2 regions of the Micrococcus sp. NPDC078436 genome follow, and region 1 is predicted to be linked to the other one. Evidence: predicted binding sites of a transcription regulator. Region 1 holds the regulator's gene; the other holds the start of a gene.
The links. The regulator LexA, encoded in region 1, represses DNA repair genes until DNA is damaged. The targets are predictions, from matches to a motif close to TCGAACANNTGTTCGA.
Positions count from the first base shown of each region.

Region 2: a site for LexA is predicted at 2,189-2,204, ahead of AB0302_RS10030 (DUF6504 family protein). Genes of this name have one in related genera too.

Region 1 covers NZ_JBFBLX010000001.1:76,792-84,390, forward strand. The annotation lists gene hflX (GTPase HflX) at 43-1,656, shown strand; gene AB0302_RS00370 (ATP-dependent DNA helicase) at 1,653-3,749, shown strand; gene AB0302_RS00375 (DASS family sodium-coupled anion symporter) at 3,879-5,498, shown strand; gene lexA (transcriptional repressor LexA) at 5,521-6,243, opposite strand; gene AB0302_RS00385 (LysM peptidoglycan-binding domain-containing protein) at 6,491-6,862, shown strand; gene AB0302_RS00390 (histidinol-phosphate transaminase) at 6,920-7,599, shown strand, end outside.
Region 2 covers NZ_JBFBLX010000018.1:8,778-16,376, forward strand. The annotation lists gene dnaE (DNA polymerase III subunit alpha) at 1-1,483, opposite strand, end outside; gene AB0302_RS10030 (DUF6504 family protein) at 1,707-2,033, opposite strand; gene AB0302_RS10035 (metallophosphoesterase family protein) at 2,332-3,573, opposite strand; gene AB0302_RS10040 (DUF6318 family protein) at 3,861-4,640, shown strand; gene AB0302_RS10045 (hypothetical protein) at 5,024-5,644, shown strand; gene AB0302_RS10050 (SOS response-associated peptidase) at 5,689-6,549, opposite strand; gene AB0302_RS10055 (S-(hydroxymethyl)mycothiol dehydrogenase) at 6,664-7,599, shown strand, end outside.

The DNA of each region.
Region 1 (7,599 bases):
TGATTCGAACCGGGCCCCACCGACGGGCGCCCAGAGGAGACCATGACTGAAGAGCACCAGAACACCGCCGGCCAGAACGGGCCGGGACCCGCCGCGGCAGGATCCGAGGACGAGATCCAGGCCGTGATCGACCGCATCCTCGCCGCCGACGACGCTCGCCGCGCGTCCGGCGGGGACGACGCGTCCGAGCAGGCCTCCGAGACGCGCGATCGGGCGTCCGTCGTCGGGGGCCGCGCGCTCGCGCTCGCCGAGGGCGGGGACGAGCACACCGAGTTCGACGGCGACCAGGACGAACTGGCCGCGCGCCATTCCCTGCGCCGCGTGGCCGGGCTCTCCACGGAGCTCGAGGACATGTCCGAGGTCGAGTACCGCCAGCTGCGCCTCGAGCGGGTGGTCCTGGCGGGCGTGTGGACCGAGGGCACCGCGGAGGACGCCGAGAACTCCCTCCAGGAGCTCGCCGCGCTCGCGGAGACCGCGGGCTCGGAGGTGCTGGACGGTGTCATCCAGCGCCGCGCGACCCCGGACCCGGCCACGTTCCTCGGCAAGGGCAAGGCCCGTGAGCTCGCGGAGATCGTGGCCCTCTCCGGCGCGGACACCGTGGTGGTGGACTCCGAACTCGCCCCGTCCCAGCGCCGCGCGCTCGAGGACGTGGTGCGGGTCAAGGTCATCGACCGCACCGCGCTGATCCTGGACATCTTCGCGCAGCACGCGAAGTCCCGCGAGGGCCGCGCGCAGGTCGAGCTGGCCCAGCTCGAGTACCTCCTGCCTCGCCTGCGCGGCTGGGGCGAGTCCATGTCGCGCCAGGCCGGCGGCCGTGCGGCCGGCGGCGAGGGCATCGGCTCCCGCGGCCCTGGCGAGACGAAGATCGAGCTGGACCGCCGTCGCATCCGCACGCGCATGGCCAAGCTGCGCCGGGACATCTCCGCCATGAAGCCGGCGCGCGAGGCCAAGCGGGCCAACCGCCGGCGCAATCGGGTGCCGTCCGTGGCCATCGCCGGCTACACCAACGCGGGCAAGTCCTCACTGCTCAACCGCCTCACCCACGCGGGGGTGCTCGTGGAGAACGCGCTGTTCGCCACCCTGGACCCCACGGTCCGCAAGGCCGTGACCCCGGACGGCATCGGCTACACGCTCTCGGACACCGTGGGCTTCGTGCGCAACCTTCCCACGCAGCTCGTGGAGGCCTTCCGCTCCACCCTGGAGGAGGTCGCGGACGCGGACGTCATCCTCCACGTCGTGGACGGCGCGCACCCGGACCCCGAGGGGCAGATCGCCGCCGTGCGCGGCGTGCTGGCCGAGGTGGACGCGCAGCGCATCCCGGAGATCATCGTGCTGAACAAGGCGGACGCGGCGGATCCCGTGGTCATCGCCCGCATCCGCTCGAAGGAGCCGCACACCGTCGTGGTCTCGGCCCGCACCGGCGCCGGCATCGACGAGCTGGAGAAGGCCATCGCGGCCACGATCCCGCGGCCCAGCGTGCGCCTCGAGCTGCTCGTCCCGTTCACGCGGGGCGACGTGGTCTCGCGCCTGCACTCCGCGGATGCGGAGATCCTCGCCGAGGCCTATGAGGAGGGCGGCACCCGCCTGACCGTCCTCGTGCGCGAGGACATCGCCGCCGAGCTCGCGGAGCACCGCGTGGACTCCGACGCCTCATGAGCGGGGCGGACGCCGCGGAGGGGGCCGTCTCGGCCCCCCGCACGGATCGGGAGAGGGAGGCGCTGCGGCTCCTGGACGCCGTGGTCGAGGCCACGGGCGGCCAGGAGCGCGCGGGCCAGAAGGAGATGGTCCTGCAGGTCGCGCGCGCCCTCGAGTCGCGGCGGCACCTGCTGGTCCAGGCCGGGACCGGCACCGGCAAGTCGCTGGCCTACCTGATCCCGGCGCTGCAGCACGCCATGGACCAGGAGGACCCCGTCGTGATCGCGACGGCCACCCTGGCCCTCCAGGCGCAGATCATGAAGCGGGACGCCCCGCGCCTCGTGGAGGCGCTGAAGGGGGAGCTGCCGCGCGAGCCCGTCGTCGCGCTCGTCAAGGGGCGCTCCAACTACCTGTGCCGGCACAAGGTGGACGGCGGGTATCCCGGGGACGAGGGCGAGGAGGCCCTCTTCACGGTGGCCGACGACGGCGGCGTGATCGGCTCCGCCGCGGACGGGGCCTCAGGGCCGTCGTCGCTGCTGGGCAAGGAGGTCATGTACCTGCGTGCGTGGGCGGACGAGACGGAGACGGGCGACCGCGACGACCTCGAGGTCCCCGTGACGGACCGCGCCTGGCGGCAGGTCTCGGTCTCGGCCGTGGACTGCCTCGGCGCGTCCCGCTGCCCCATGGCGGACGAGTGCTTCTCGGAGCACGCCCGCGCGGACGCCGCGGACGCCGACGTGGTGGTCACCAACCACGCGATGCTCGCGATCAGCGCGTTCGAGGGACTCGCCGTGCTCCCCGCCTACTCCGCCGTGGTGGTGGACGAGGCGCACGAGCTGCAGGACCGCGTCACCGGCGCGGTGACGGGCCAGCTCTCCGGCTCGATCGTGCACGGCGCCGCCACCTCGGTCCGGCGCCACACCTCGGTGGCGGTCGAGGACCTCGTGCAGGCCGGTGCTGCCCTGGACCGCGCCTTCGCGGGCACCCCCTCGGGGCTGCTCGCCACCGGCCCGGACGAGGTGCAGGAGCAGGCGCTGGCCGCCGTCCTCGCTGCCGCCCGGCAGTGCTTCTCAGACCTCGGCCAGAGCAAGGACAAGGAGGCCGACGGCGACGGCGGCCACCAGATGGCCCGCTCCCGCCTCGTCGAGGTCCTCGAGGTCACCGAGCGCATGCTCGCCGCGCGCCCCGAGGCCGACTTCCCGGAGGTCCTGTGGGCCACGCGGCCCGGGCACTTCGAGCCCGGCGTCGGCTGGCAGCCCGGCAACGAGGAGGACCCGCCGCAGCTCTACGTGGCCCCCATCTCGGTGGCAGGCAAGCTGCGTGAGGGGCTCTTCGGTAAGGCCACCACGGTGCTCACCTCCGCCACGCTGACCGTGGGCACGGGGGAGCGGCGGTTCGACTCGGTGGCCGGTGACGTCGGCCTCGCCGGGCCTGACGCCCCCGCGTACACCGCCCTCGACGTCGGCAGCCCCTTCGACTATCCCCGCCAGGGCGTGCTGTACGTGGCCCGGCACCTGCCGCGTCCCGGGAGGACGGCCTCCCCCGAGTCCCTCGACGAGCTCGGGGAGCTCATGAAGGCCTCGAACGGCGGCACGCTCGGCCTGTTCTCCTCCCGGCGGGCCGCCGAGGACGCCGCGGCGGAGATGCGCCGCCGGCTGGGCCCGACGCAGACGATCCTGTGCCAGGGCGATGCCACCCTCTCCGCACTCGTCCGGCAGTTCGCCGAGGAGCGGGACGCCTCCCTCTTCGGGACCATGAGCCTGTGGCAGGGCGTGGACGTGCCGGGCTCCTCGCTGCGCCTCGTGGTGATCGACCGGATCCCGTTCCCGCGCCCGGACGACCCGCTCTCCCAGGCGCGCACGCGGGACATCGCCCGGCACGGCGGCAACGGGTTCATGAAGGTGTCGGCCACGCACGCCGCCGTCCGCATGGCCCAGGGCGCCGGCCGCCTCGTGCGCGCCGTCGGGGACCGCGGCGTCGTCGCCGTGCTGGACTCACGTCTGGCCACCGAGCGCTACGGCGGCTACATCACGAGCGCTCTGCCGGACTTCTGGCGGACCACGGACCGGCAGGTGGTGCGGGGCGTGCTGGCGCGCCTCGCCGAGGAGGACTGAGGGCGTCCGAGGACACCCGACCAGCGGCCGTCAGGAGCCCACGTCAGGCCTAGAATCGTGGTGAGGGCCCCGGCCCCGCGGCCCTCCGGAGCGAGCACGCCGCCGCGCGCGGCGGCAAGGCGGGCGGCCATGGCCACCGGCAGGACCTCAGGATCCCATCGACTGCGGAGGACGGCCGAACGCCGCGCCTCCCTGGGCGGCCAGGCCCGCGAGGAGCGGGAGGTGGTCCGGGCGCACGAGCGCGCGGCGAATCGCCACCACGACTCCTTCCTGGCGCACCTGAACCTCAAGCCGGTGTGGCTGGCCTTGGCCGTCCTCGCGATGGCCGCGATGGCCGCGGTGGCCCTGATGCCCGGCCTGCAGGAGCTCGGACTCTCCGTCGCCGGACAGCGGGCGCTCGCGGTCCTCGCGTTCGCCGTCATCATGTGGGTGAGCGAGGCCGTCACCTACCCGGTCAGCGCCGTGCTCATCATCGGGCTGATCGCGTTCCTCGTCGGATTCGCCCCGGACATGGCGGACCCGGAGACCGCCCTCGGCACGTCAGGCGCCCTGGGGCTCGCGCTGGGCGGCTTCTCCAACTCCGCGGTGGCCCTCGTGGCCGGCGCCCTCGTGCTCGCCGCCGCCATGCAGGCCACGGGGCTGCACAAGCGCGTGGCGCTCCTCGTGCTGAAGTTCGCCGGCGAGAAGACGAGCAACATCCTCATCGGCACGATCGTCATCACGATCATCCTGTCCTTCTTCGTCCCGTCGGCCACGGCACGCGCCGGCGCGGTGGTGCCGATCCTCATGGGCCTCGTAGCGGTCTTCGGCATGCCGACCGACTCGAAGCTCAGCGCCCTGCTCGTCATCACCGCCGCGCAGGCCATCTCCATCTGGAACATCGGCATCATGACCTCCGCGGCCCAGAACCTCGTCGCTGTCGGCTTCATCCAGGACCAGATGGGCCGCCAGATCACGTGGCTCGAGTGGTTCGTGTGGGGCGCGCCGTGGGCCGCCGTCATGTCCGTGGTGCTCTACTTCGTGATGCGCTGGGCCATCAAGCCGAAGACCGACCGCATGGTCGGCGGTCGCGAGGTCGTCCAGCGCGACCTCGCCGCCCTCGGCCCGATGACGGGCAAGGAGATGCGCCTGACGGTGGTGGCCGTCCTCCTGGTGACCGCGTGGGCCACCCAGGGCGTCCTGCATCCCGTCGATGCGACCACCGTGACCCTGGCCGCCGTCGCCTTCCTCCTGCTCCCGCGCGTCGGCGTGTTCTCGTGGAAGACCGTGGAGAAGCTCGTCAACTGGGGCACGCTCGTGGTGTTCGCCGTGGGCATCTCGCTCGGCTCGCTGCTGCTCAAGACGGGCGCCGCCGCGTGGCTCTCGGAGCGCACCTTCACCGCGCTCGGCCTCGCCGAGCTGCCGATCGTCGCGCTGATCGCCGTCATGGGCGCCTTCACGATCCTCATCCACCTGGGCTTCGCCTCGGCCACCGCGCTCTCGAGCGCCCTGATCCCGGTGTTCATCGCCTTCGCCGCGTCCATCCCGAACGCCGCGGAGGGCGGCCTCGGGTTCGTCGTGATCATGCAGTTCCTGATCTGCTTCGGCTTCCTGCTGCCGGTCTCCGCGCCGCAGAACATGCTCGCGTACGGCACGGGCGCGTTCACCCCGATGCAGTTCCTCAAGGCGGGACTGCCCATCACGGTGATCGGCTACCTCATGGTCCTGCTCTTCTCCGCGACGTACTGGCGGTGGCTCGGCCTGGTCTGACCGTCCGCGCCGCGGGCGCCGTTCAGAGCGCCCGCAGCACGGTGACCACGCGGCCCATGATGGTGGCGTGGTCACCCATGATGGGCTCGTAGGCGGTGTTCTGGGGGAGCAGCCACGTGTGGCCGTCGCGCTGGCGGAAGGTCTTCACGGTGGACTCGTCGTCGAGCAGCGCGGCCACGATGTCCCCGTTGTCCGCGGTCTCCTGCCGGCGCACCACCACCCAGTCGCCGTCGCAGATGGCGGCGTCCACCATCGAGTCGCCGGAGACGCGGAGCATGAACAGCTCGCCCTCACCCGTGAGGCGGCGCGGGATCGTCATGACCTCCTCCACCTGCTGCTCGGCGAGGATGGGGCCGCCGGCCGCGATCCGACCCACCCACGGGATGGAGACGGCGTCGCCCTCGGCGGCGTCCGTGTGCCACGAGGGGATCTGGGGGAGCTCGGAGACCGGGGCGACGGGGGAGGCCGTCTCGGCAGTCAGCGTCGTCCCGTCCTCGGCCAGCAGCACCTCGAGCGCGCGGGGGCGGCCCGGATCGCGGCGGATGTAGCCGAAGCGCTCGAGCTGGCCGAGCTGATGCGTGACGGAGGAGAGCGAGGCGAGGCCCGCCGCGTCCCCGATCTCCCGCATGGAGGGGGGGTAGCCGCACTCCGCGATCGCGTGGCGGATGGTCTCCACGATCCGCCGCTGGCGGGACGTGAGCGAGGGGGCGGACCCGGCTGGGGTCTGGTGGTCAGGGGTGGCCATGCGGCGGTCCGTTCTCCCGAGGTCGCTTAGCGTGTCCACCCCTGCTGATGGTCTTGCCCTGTAGGCGATCCACCGCGGGTCGGAGCACGTCCGGTGCCCTCGACCCTAGTGGAGTCCGTCACCGGATCCAAAGATATGTTCGATCCACGCTGGGCGTGTCTCGAAGGTGTGTGCTAGACATGGATTCGAACAGGTTCGAACACACGTTCGAATTCCCGCCCGCAGCGGGAGGAAGGCGACCATCACCATGACCACCCTGACCGCAGCTCTCTCCCGTCCCGTCCCCGCTCGCCCCGCTCCGAGCGGGTTCCGCCTCAACAGGCGCGGCCGTCTCGTGCTCCGCGGGCTTCCGCTCATGCTGGCGGCGGCCGTGCTCACCGTCGTCGCGGCGTTCCTCGCGGGCGTCCTCACCTCCCCTGCGGCGGTCTCCTCCGAGGGTCCGGGCGCGCGTCTGGAGACCGTCACGGTCATGCCGGGGGACAGCCTGTGGTCCATCGCCGCCGAGGCTGCGCCGGAGGAGGACCCCTTCACCACCATGACGCGGATCGCCGAGCTGAACAGCCTGGAGGGCCGGGAGCTCGAGCTGGGCGAGTCCCTGTTCGTGCCCGCGGGGGACTGAGGGCTGGCCGGCGACTCACGGCGCGCTCGGCGTGCTCCCGTTCCTAGAATGGCCCGTATGACCGATCTGACCTCCCTCCCGCTGCGCGAGGGCCTGCGCGGGCAGAGCCCCTACGGCGCCCCCCAGCTGGACGTGCCGTTCATGCTCAACACGAACGAGAACACGCACCCCGTCCCCCCGGAGGTCGCGGAGGCCGTCGTGGCACGGGTGGCGCAGGTCGCCGGGGGGCTGAACCGCTACCCGGACCGCGAGTTCACCCGGCTGCGGGAGAGCCTGGCCGGGTACCTCGGCCACGGGCTGACCGCGGCACACGTGTGGGCGGCCAACGGCTCCAACGAGGTGCTCCAGCAGATCCTCCAGGCCTTCGGCGGGCCGCGCCGCAGCGTCCTCAGCTTCCTCCCCTCCTACTCCATGTATCCGCTGCTGGCCGCGGGCACGGACACGGCATTCGTCGACGGCGGGCGCGCCGCTGACCACACCCTCTCGGCCGAGCATGCCGCGGCCATGGTGCGCGAGCACCGTCCGAACCTCGTCTTCCTCGCCTCGCCCAACAACCCCACGGGCACCGCCCTCGGGCTGGACGTGATCGAGGCCGTCTACACCGCCCAGGCCCGGAACGAGGCCGAGGGCGGCCCGGGCGCCATGGTGGTCGTGGACGAGGCCTACGCCGAGTTCGCGCTCGACGGCACGCCCTCGGCCCTCACCCTCCTGGAGGGGCGCGAGCGGCTCATCGTCAC
Region 2 (7,599 bases), on a different contig from region 1:
GCAGGCCCAGGGCCATCCCCGCGTCCCGGACGGCGCCGCGGGCCCGGTAGGCGTTCTGCATGCTCATGAGCGTGGTCCGCTCGGCCCCGAAGCGCTCGAACACGGCACGGTAGATCTCGTGGCGGCGCGCGGACTCCACGTCGATGTCGATGTCCGGCAGGGTGGAGCGCGCGTCCGAGAGGAAGCGCTCCATGATCAGGCCGTTGGCCATGGGGTCCACGTTGGAGATCCGCAGCGCGTGGTTCACCAGCGACGACGCCCCGGAGCCGCGCGCGGAGACCCGCACGCCCATCCCCTCGATCAGGTCCACCACGGAGGACACCGTGAGGAAGTAGCTCGCGAACCCGAGGCGCGAGATGATCCCGAGCTCGTGCTCGACCCGGTCCTGCAGGTCGCGGGCCTCCTGACTGGTGCCGAACCCGGAGCCGGTGTGCAGACGCGGGTAGCGGGCGGCCAGGCCGGCGAGGGTCCGCTCGTGCAGCACGCGGTCGGGCGGCCCGTCCACCCCGATGACGGAGGCCTCGGGCACCCGGGGCCGGCCCCAGCCGAGATCGCTCTCGGGGTCGAGGGCGCAGGCCTCGGCCAGGCGGCGGGTGGACTCCAGGAGGGGCGCGGCAGGCTCGTCCGCGGCCTCGCACACCTCACGGGCGATCCGGTGCATGTGCTCGGTGGGCTTGAGCCAGCCCTGTCCGTTGGGCTGCAGGTCGTGCAGGGCGTCGAGGGAGCTCAGCGCCCGGGCGGCGTCGAGGACGTCCGCGGTGGCCGCGCCGTCCGGGGCGGCGTACCGCACGGCGTTGGTCAGCACGGCGGGCGTGCGGGTGTCCCGGGCGGCGCGCAGCATCTTCACGGCGTGGCCCGTGTCCAGCCGTCGGCCGGGCGCGGAGAGGTGCGTGACGACGTCGACGTGCACAGATCCGGCGGGCAGGGCCGAGCGCCACCGGCGCAGGGCGCCCACTCCCGCGGTGTAGCGGCGGCGGGCGAGGTGGCGTCCGAGGTCCGAGTCCGGCCCGAGGAGCACGAACAGTTCCGGGCTCGGCGGGTTCGCGGGGTTGGCGGCGGTGGGCACGCGCCCCCCGGCGGCCTCCGCCAGCTCGGCGACGGCGGCCCAGGGGCTGCCTCCGCCCGCTCCCCCGGTGGTACGGGCATGGGCCGCGGAGATCACCTGGCACAGGGCGCGGTAGCCGGACCCGTGGGAGCCACCCCGGGCGAGGATGACGGCCCGGCCGGCGTCGCCGTCCTCCTCCGACCAGCGCAGGGCGAGGTCCACCCCGACCACGGGCGCGATGCCGTGCTGCAGGCACGCGCCCACGTGCTTGGCCATGCCGTAGAGGCCGTCGCGATCGGTGCACGCGAGCAGGTCCATGCCCGCCGCGGCGGCGGCCGCGGCGAGGTCCTCGGGCCAGCTCACCCCGTAGTGGGCGCTGAAGGCCGAGGCCATGTGCAGATGGGGGAACGGGACGGGCGGGGGCGTGCGGTCACCCATGGGGAGCTCTCCTGGACGTGCTGGACCACCCCGCCGGGGTCTCCGACGGGGGCGGCGCGGGAAGCGCGGCGGGTGCACGAGCCGGGAAGCGTGCGGGGGTCCGAGCCAGGGGAAGGAGGCGGTCGGGGCGGCCTGTGGCCGCCGAGGCGGCCACTCACCCACAATAGAACACATGTTCGAATGACGGAAGCGGGGGGCAGGCCCCGGAGGGGCGGACGGGACCTCACGCCGTCCTCCGCAGGTCATGAGCGACCTCGTGGACGCGAATGAGGCGCCAACGCCCGGAGTCGAGGTGGTGGGCGACGTCCAGGGTCTGCACGGGGGCGGAGCCGGCCCGGGCGAGGCGCACCTGCAGGCGCCAGATCTCATGGTCCACCAGGCCCGGCCCGCGGCCCTTCTCGGCCCGCACCTCCTCGGCCCACCAGCGGCGACGCTCGAACCAGCGCATCGGCCGCTCGGCGATGACGTAGTCCCGCCCGTTCCAATGCAGGCCCTGCGGCGCGCCGTCCGGGGCGCGCTCCACCGCCACGGACTGCGTGAAGACTCCCATGCTGCTCTCTCCCTGTGTGCGCTGCGGACGGATCCGCCGGCGGGCGCCGACGGACGGCGGGAGCGCGACCCACCCGCGACGGCGGGCAGGGGAAGAGTCGGGAAGCCTCGGCCCGCGATGGGACCGAGGGCCGGAGGTCGCACTCTCGATCGTACCCGAACATGTGTTCGAACCCGATGGGAGGGACACTACGGGTGGCAGCGGACACGTTAAGGGGGCCCGGGGAAAAGGCGACGTCGGCACCCGCGCGGGTGCCGACGTCGCCGTGCTCACGCCCCCGGGCGGGGCGGGGCCGCGCTCAGGCCTTCACGTACCGCGGGAAGGCGGCAGGCGCGGCCACCGGCTTGCCCTCCGGGTTCATGTCGATCCCGAGGTCACGGGCCCAGACGATGCGGGTGTCGCCGGTGTAGACGGCCTCGGTGCGCTCGTCGAGCTCGAACACGCGGGCGCCGCGGAGGGTGTGCTGATCCCACGTGCCGTCGTTGAGGCCGTAGGTGTCGAAGCCGGTGCCGGGCGCGTAGCCGAGCTCGACGCCGTAGTAGTTCCCCTTGTAGGTGTTGATGTGGTCGTGGCCGCAGTAGATGCCCTTGACCTCGCCGCGCTCCTTCACGGAGGCGTAGATGCCCGAGTTGATCAGACCGTGGTAGACGTCCTCGTGCTTCACACCCTCGATGGCGTGACGGCGCACGGCCTCCGCGTGGCGGGCCTCGTCCTTCTCGCCCTGGGAGGCGTACCACATGTAGGAGTGCTCGAACGTGGGGATGTGGAAGAACATGAGGCCGGGGACGCCCTTGCCGAAGCGCTCCGCGGTGGCCTCCGAGGCCTCCTCGTACCAGCGGATCTGCTGCGGACGGATCCAGTCGTAGTCCATGACGCCCTCGGTGGACTGCCCGGCGGCGTCCTGGGCGGTGGCGTAGCGGCCCGAGTCGAGCAGCCAGATGGCGAAGGAGGGGGCGGCGCCGCGGGACCCCCGCACGAGCAGCTGGGCGTCGGAGTGGCCCGGCTTGGACGGGTCCACGGCCGGGTTGAGGTTGTGCTTGTACTGGCGCACGAAGTCCACGATCCGGGATTCCGTCATCGAGGTGCCGTGCTCCGTGACCGAGTCCTCGTCATGGTTGCCGAAGGTGATGGCCCACTTCACGCCGCGGGACTCCATCGGCATGACGAAGTTGTTGATCCCCTGCATCACCTGCAGGTCCGTGGTGGGCGAGCCGTCGATGACGTCGCCGTTGATGAGCGCGAAGTCCGGCTTCTCCCGGTCCAGGACCTTGCCCATGAACTCGAGGGTGCGACGGTCCGCGGCGTGGCCGCCCTGGGTGTCGTTGAACTGCACGATCTTGAAGCGGCGGCTCTTGCCGAACGCCAGCGGCATGGACTGGGCGCCGGCGTCACGGCGACGTCCATGGGCAGGGGCGTGGGCCGGAGGCGCGGCCTGGGCGACGGGGGCTGCGGCCAGCACGCCGGCCGCGGCGAAGGCTCCGCCTCCGGCGAGGATGCCGCGGCGATCGACGGACGGGGACTCGGGGATGCGATCGGTCATGGCTCTCTCCTGCTGAAGCGGCGGTCGATGACGTCGCGGAAGCGTCGCTGACCTGGACGTTAGGAGGCTGAGATGACCCCGGGGATGCCCGGCGCGGAACGCCCACGGAACGAGCAGATGAACGGTCGGGAACACGACACCTGCGCGTCTGACGATGTTCACGGTCCGCCCTGTGGAGAACCCCTCGCGTGTCGCGGAGGCATGCGTACACTCGCCAGTGTCGCCACTCACACGCCGCTCACGCGGTGGTCTTCACGGGATCAGAGCCGTGGCGGCGGACGGAACGGATGTCTTCTGAGGAGGGGACCTTGTCCATCACCGCACCCCCACGCGCCCTGCCCCGCCGACGCCCCGCCCAGGCCGCATCGCTGGCAGCCGCCCTCGCACTGGCCCTCACGGCCTGCGGCGGCGGAGACCCGGCACCGACCGAGACCACGACGACGGCGCCCGCCTCGTCCACGCAGGCCGCTGACACCCCCACGGCTACGGCTACGGCTACGGCCGGCGCATCTCCCTCCACCCCCGACGGCGGCACGGCGCCATCTAGCGGGAGCGGACCCGCGAGCGCAACGGCGAGCGGTCCGTACGTCCCCGCCTCCGCCGAAGGCCCCGCCCAGAACGTGCCGAAGCCGGTGATGCCCGAGGTCATGAAGGAAGAGACCCAGGAGGGCGCCGAGGCGGCGGTGAAGTACTTCTGGGAGACGGTCTACTACATGCAGCAGACGGGGGATGCGGGTCCCACACGCACCGCATCTTGGGAGGCTTGCGCCTTCTGCAGTCACATAATTAGCTCGATGGAGGCCATCTACTCGAATGAAGGATGGTTCACAGGCACCCAGTCCAATGTGAGTTCCGCTCGCCTCAGGCCATCTTCTAGTGGATATAACGCGACGCTTATCATGAATTTCTCCAGCGGCACGGGATACATGCGCGATGGCTCTACGCCCGAGGGGGGAAACGTACCGGAATCAAAGGGCGCCCCTTGGGTAGCTGATCTCATCTATGATGATGACTTGAAGAGTTGGTTTGTAGAATCAATGACCTTCCAGGGACGCGGGGATAGATGACAATGAAATTCAAAACCACCAGATCAATCAAGAATATGGCCCTGTTGATCCTCACGCTGGCAATCATTGGCGTCACCCCGGCTCGCGGCCAGCAAATCTCCGAGGAATGCACCACCAATAAAGCAATCTACGCACTCTCCGCTTCGTCCATCGCTGTCTCAAAGAAGTGCCACCAGGGCGGAGTTTCTAAAAGAACGGGGATCGTCAATGACGTTGACCCAGAAGCGCCTCCGCGGGACATAGAAGAGGCGTCCGCACCAGAGCCCTCACTGAAGACAAACGTCACAATGAACGCCTGCGACCCGAACCAGGTGGGCAACCCAGACTTCAAAACCTGTCAAGAGCAGAAGGAAAAGTTCTGTCCTGACGGTGGCGAGTGGGTTATGACGGAGACAACTGACATCAGTACGGGTACACCACAGGTCACCTACTCCACCCCCATCTGCACGGGCACCGGCACCGGCCCGGCTCCCATCGGCGCCGCAGGCGACGCCGCTCCCCCGGTCACCATCGACGAAGTCCGCACCCTCCTGGTCCTGGAGCCGACGATCGAGTCGGACAACGCCGGCCGCGGCGTCCGCAACGCGGAGACCAACTTCTACACCCTCGCGCAGCCGGTCTCCCTGACCACGACCATCGCCGGCCAGGACATCGAACTCCGCGCCACGCCCGTCACCTTCCACTGGACCTACGGTGACGGCACCGGCACCGTGACCACCCACGACGGAGGCCACGCGCAGCCCGAGTTCAACGTGCCCACCCCCACGAGCCACGTCTACGAGGACACGGGGTCCTACACGGTCGGCCTGACCACGGTGTACGTCGGCGAGTACCGGGTGGCCGGCGGCGAGTGGCAGCTGATCCCCGGCACCATCACCCTGGACGCCGCCCCGGTCACCGCGGACATCTGGCGCACAGTCACGCGCAACGTCGCCGACGACTGCGGCGCCGACGCCTCCGCGTGGGGCTGCACCGGGCCCATCGACGCCCCGGACGGCGGCTGAAGGCCGCTCCTCGGCTCACCTCCGGGCGCCCCACCCGGCCCACCTCAGAGGAGTCGCTCCTGCACCTCGCCGGGCTCCTCGATCAGCTCCGGGCCGTTGTTCCGCACGTTCCCCACGGCCGAGCCCACCGGGCGCAGGCGCCACCCCGACGCCACGCCGTACGCCTGCGCGCACACCTCGTCCACGAGCAGTTCGGCCTCCTCTGCCGACCCGAGCTTCCCGGGCTCCAGCCAGCGGGCCATCGCCTCGGCTCCCAAGGGCACGGGCAGCCGGTCGTGCAGCTCCCCCAGCTCCGCCAGCAGCGGATCCTCCGCCTCCATGTTCGGCGCCGCCATCGTCAGGATCGACGTCGAGAGCACCCACGCGTCCTCTCCCGCGGCTTTCGCTTCCGGGTCCTGCCACCACTCGTAGAGCCCGGCGAACCAGATCACGGGCCCCTCGCCGTCACCGGCGCCGGCCGGGTGCACGTAGAAGGGCTGCTTCTCGGCGGCCTTCCCGTCGGCTCCCTTCGCCCCGGGCTCCGGCTTCTTCCACTCGTAGTACCCCTCCACCGGCACCGCGCAACGGCGCGAACGCACGGCCGCCCGGAACGTCGGCTTCTGTGCCACCGTCTCGGACCGGGCGTTGAACGCCCGCGACCCCACGGACAGCTCCTTCGCCCATGGCGGAACGAGTCCCCACCGCGCCACGTGCAGCTCGCGCCGCACCTCCCCGTCGGGCGCCTCGCCCCCGCCAGACGCCCCCGCGCCGTCCCCGTCCACCGCCCGCTCCAGCAGGATCGGCACGTCCGCCGTCGGGGCCACGTTCCAGTTGGGCCGCAGTTCGAGCGTCTCATCGGGCAGCATGCCGCCGCCTAGCCTGACGAGGTCACCGGCCGCCCGGGCCATCACATACCGTCCGCACATGCCCCCAGTGTGCCCCACCACAACGGGGTCGCCGCCGGTCCCCACCGGATGCCGCCCCGGCCTCGAGTGTGGTGGGATGGACACCGAGCCACCCCCACTGCACAAGGAGTCAGCGTGCCACAGAAGGTCCGCGGCGTCGTCGCCATGGCGAAGGACGCCTCCGTCAGCATCGAGACCATCATCATCCCCGACCCGGGACCGGGAGAGGCCGTCGTCGACGTCAAGACGTGCGGCGTGTGCCACACGGACCTGCACTACGTGCAGGGCGGCATCGGCGACGAGTACCCGTATCTGCTCGGCCACGAGGCGACCGGCGTGGTCTCGGCGATCGGCGAGGGCGTCACCCACGTGGCCGTCGGCGACACCGTGATCCTCAACTGGCGCGCCGTGTGCGGCGAGTGCCGCGCGTGCAAGAAGGGCCAGCTCGAGTACTGCTTCGCCACGCACAACGCCGCCCAGAAGATGACCCTCGAGGACGGCACGGAGCTCTCCCCCGCCCTCGGCATCGGCGCCTTCGCCGACAAGACCCTCGTCCACGCCAAGCAGTGCACCCAGGTCGACGGCGTCGACACGCCCGAGGAACAGGCCGCGGTCGGCCTGCTCGGCTGCGGGATCATGGCCGGCATCGGCGCCGCCATGAACACCGGCGCGGTCAAGCGCGGCGAGTCCGTGGCCGTCATCGGCTGCGGCGGCGTGGGCGTCGCCTCGATCGCGGGCGCGAAGCTCGCCGGGGCCACCACGATCATCGCGGTGGACATCGACGACAAGAAGCTCGCCAAGGCCACCGAGCTGGGCGCCACCCACACGGTGAACTCCAAGGAGCAGGACCCGGTGGAAGCCATCCGCGCCGCGACGGGCGGCTTCGGCGCCGACGTCGTCATCGAGGCCGTGGGCCGCCCCGAGACCTACGAGCAGGCGTTCTACGCGCGCGACCTCGCCGGCCGCGTGGTGCTGGTGGGCGTGCCCACCCCGGACATGCAGCTCACCCTGCCGCTGCTCGAGATGTTCGGCCGCGGCGGCGCCCTGAAGTCCTCGTGGTACGGCGACTGC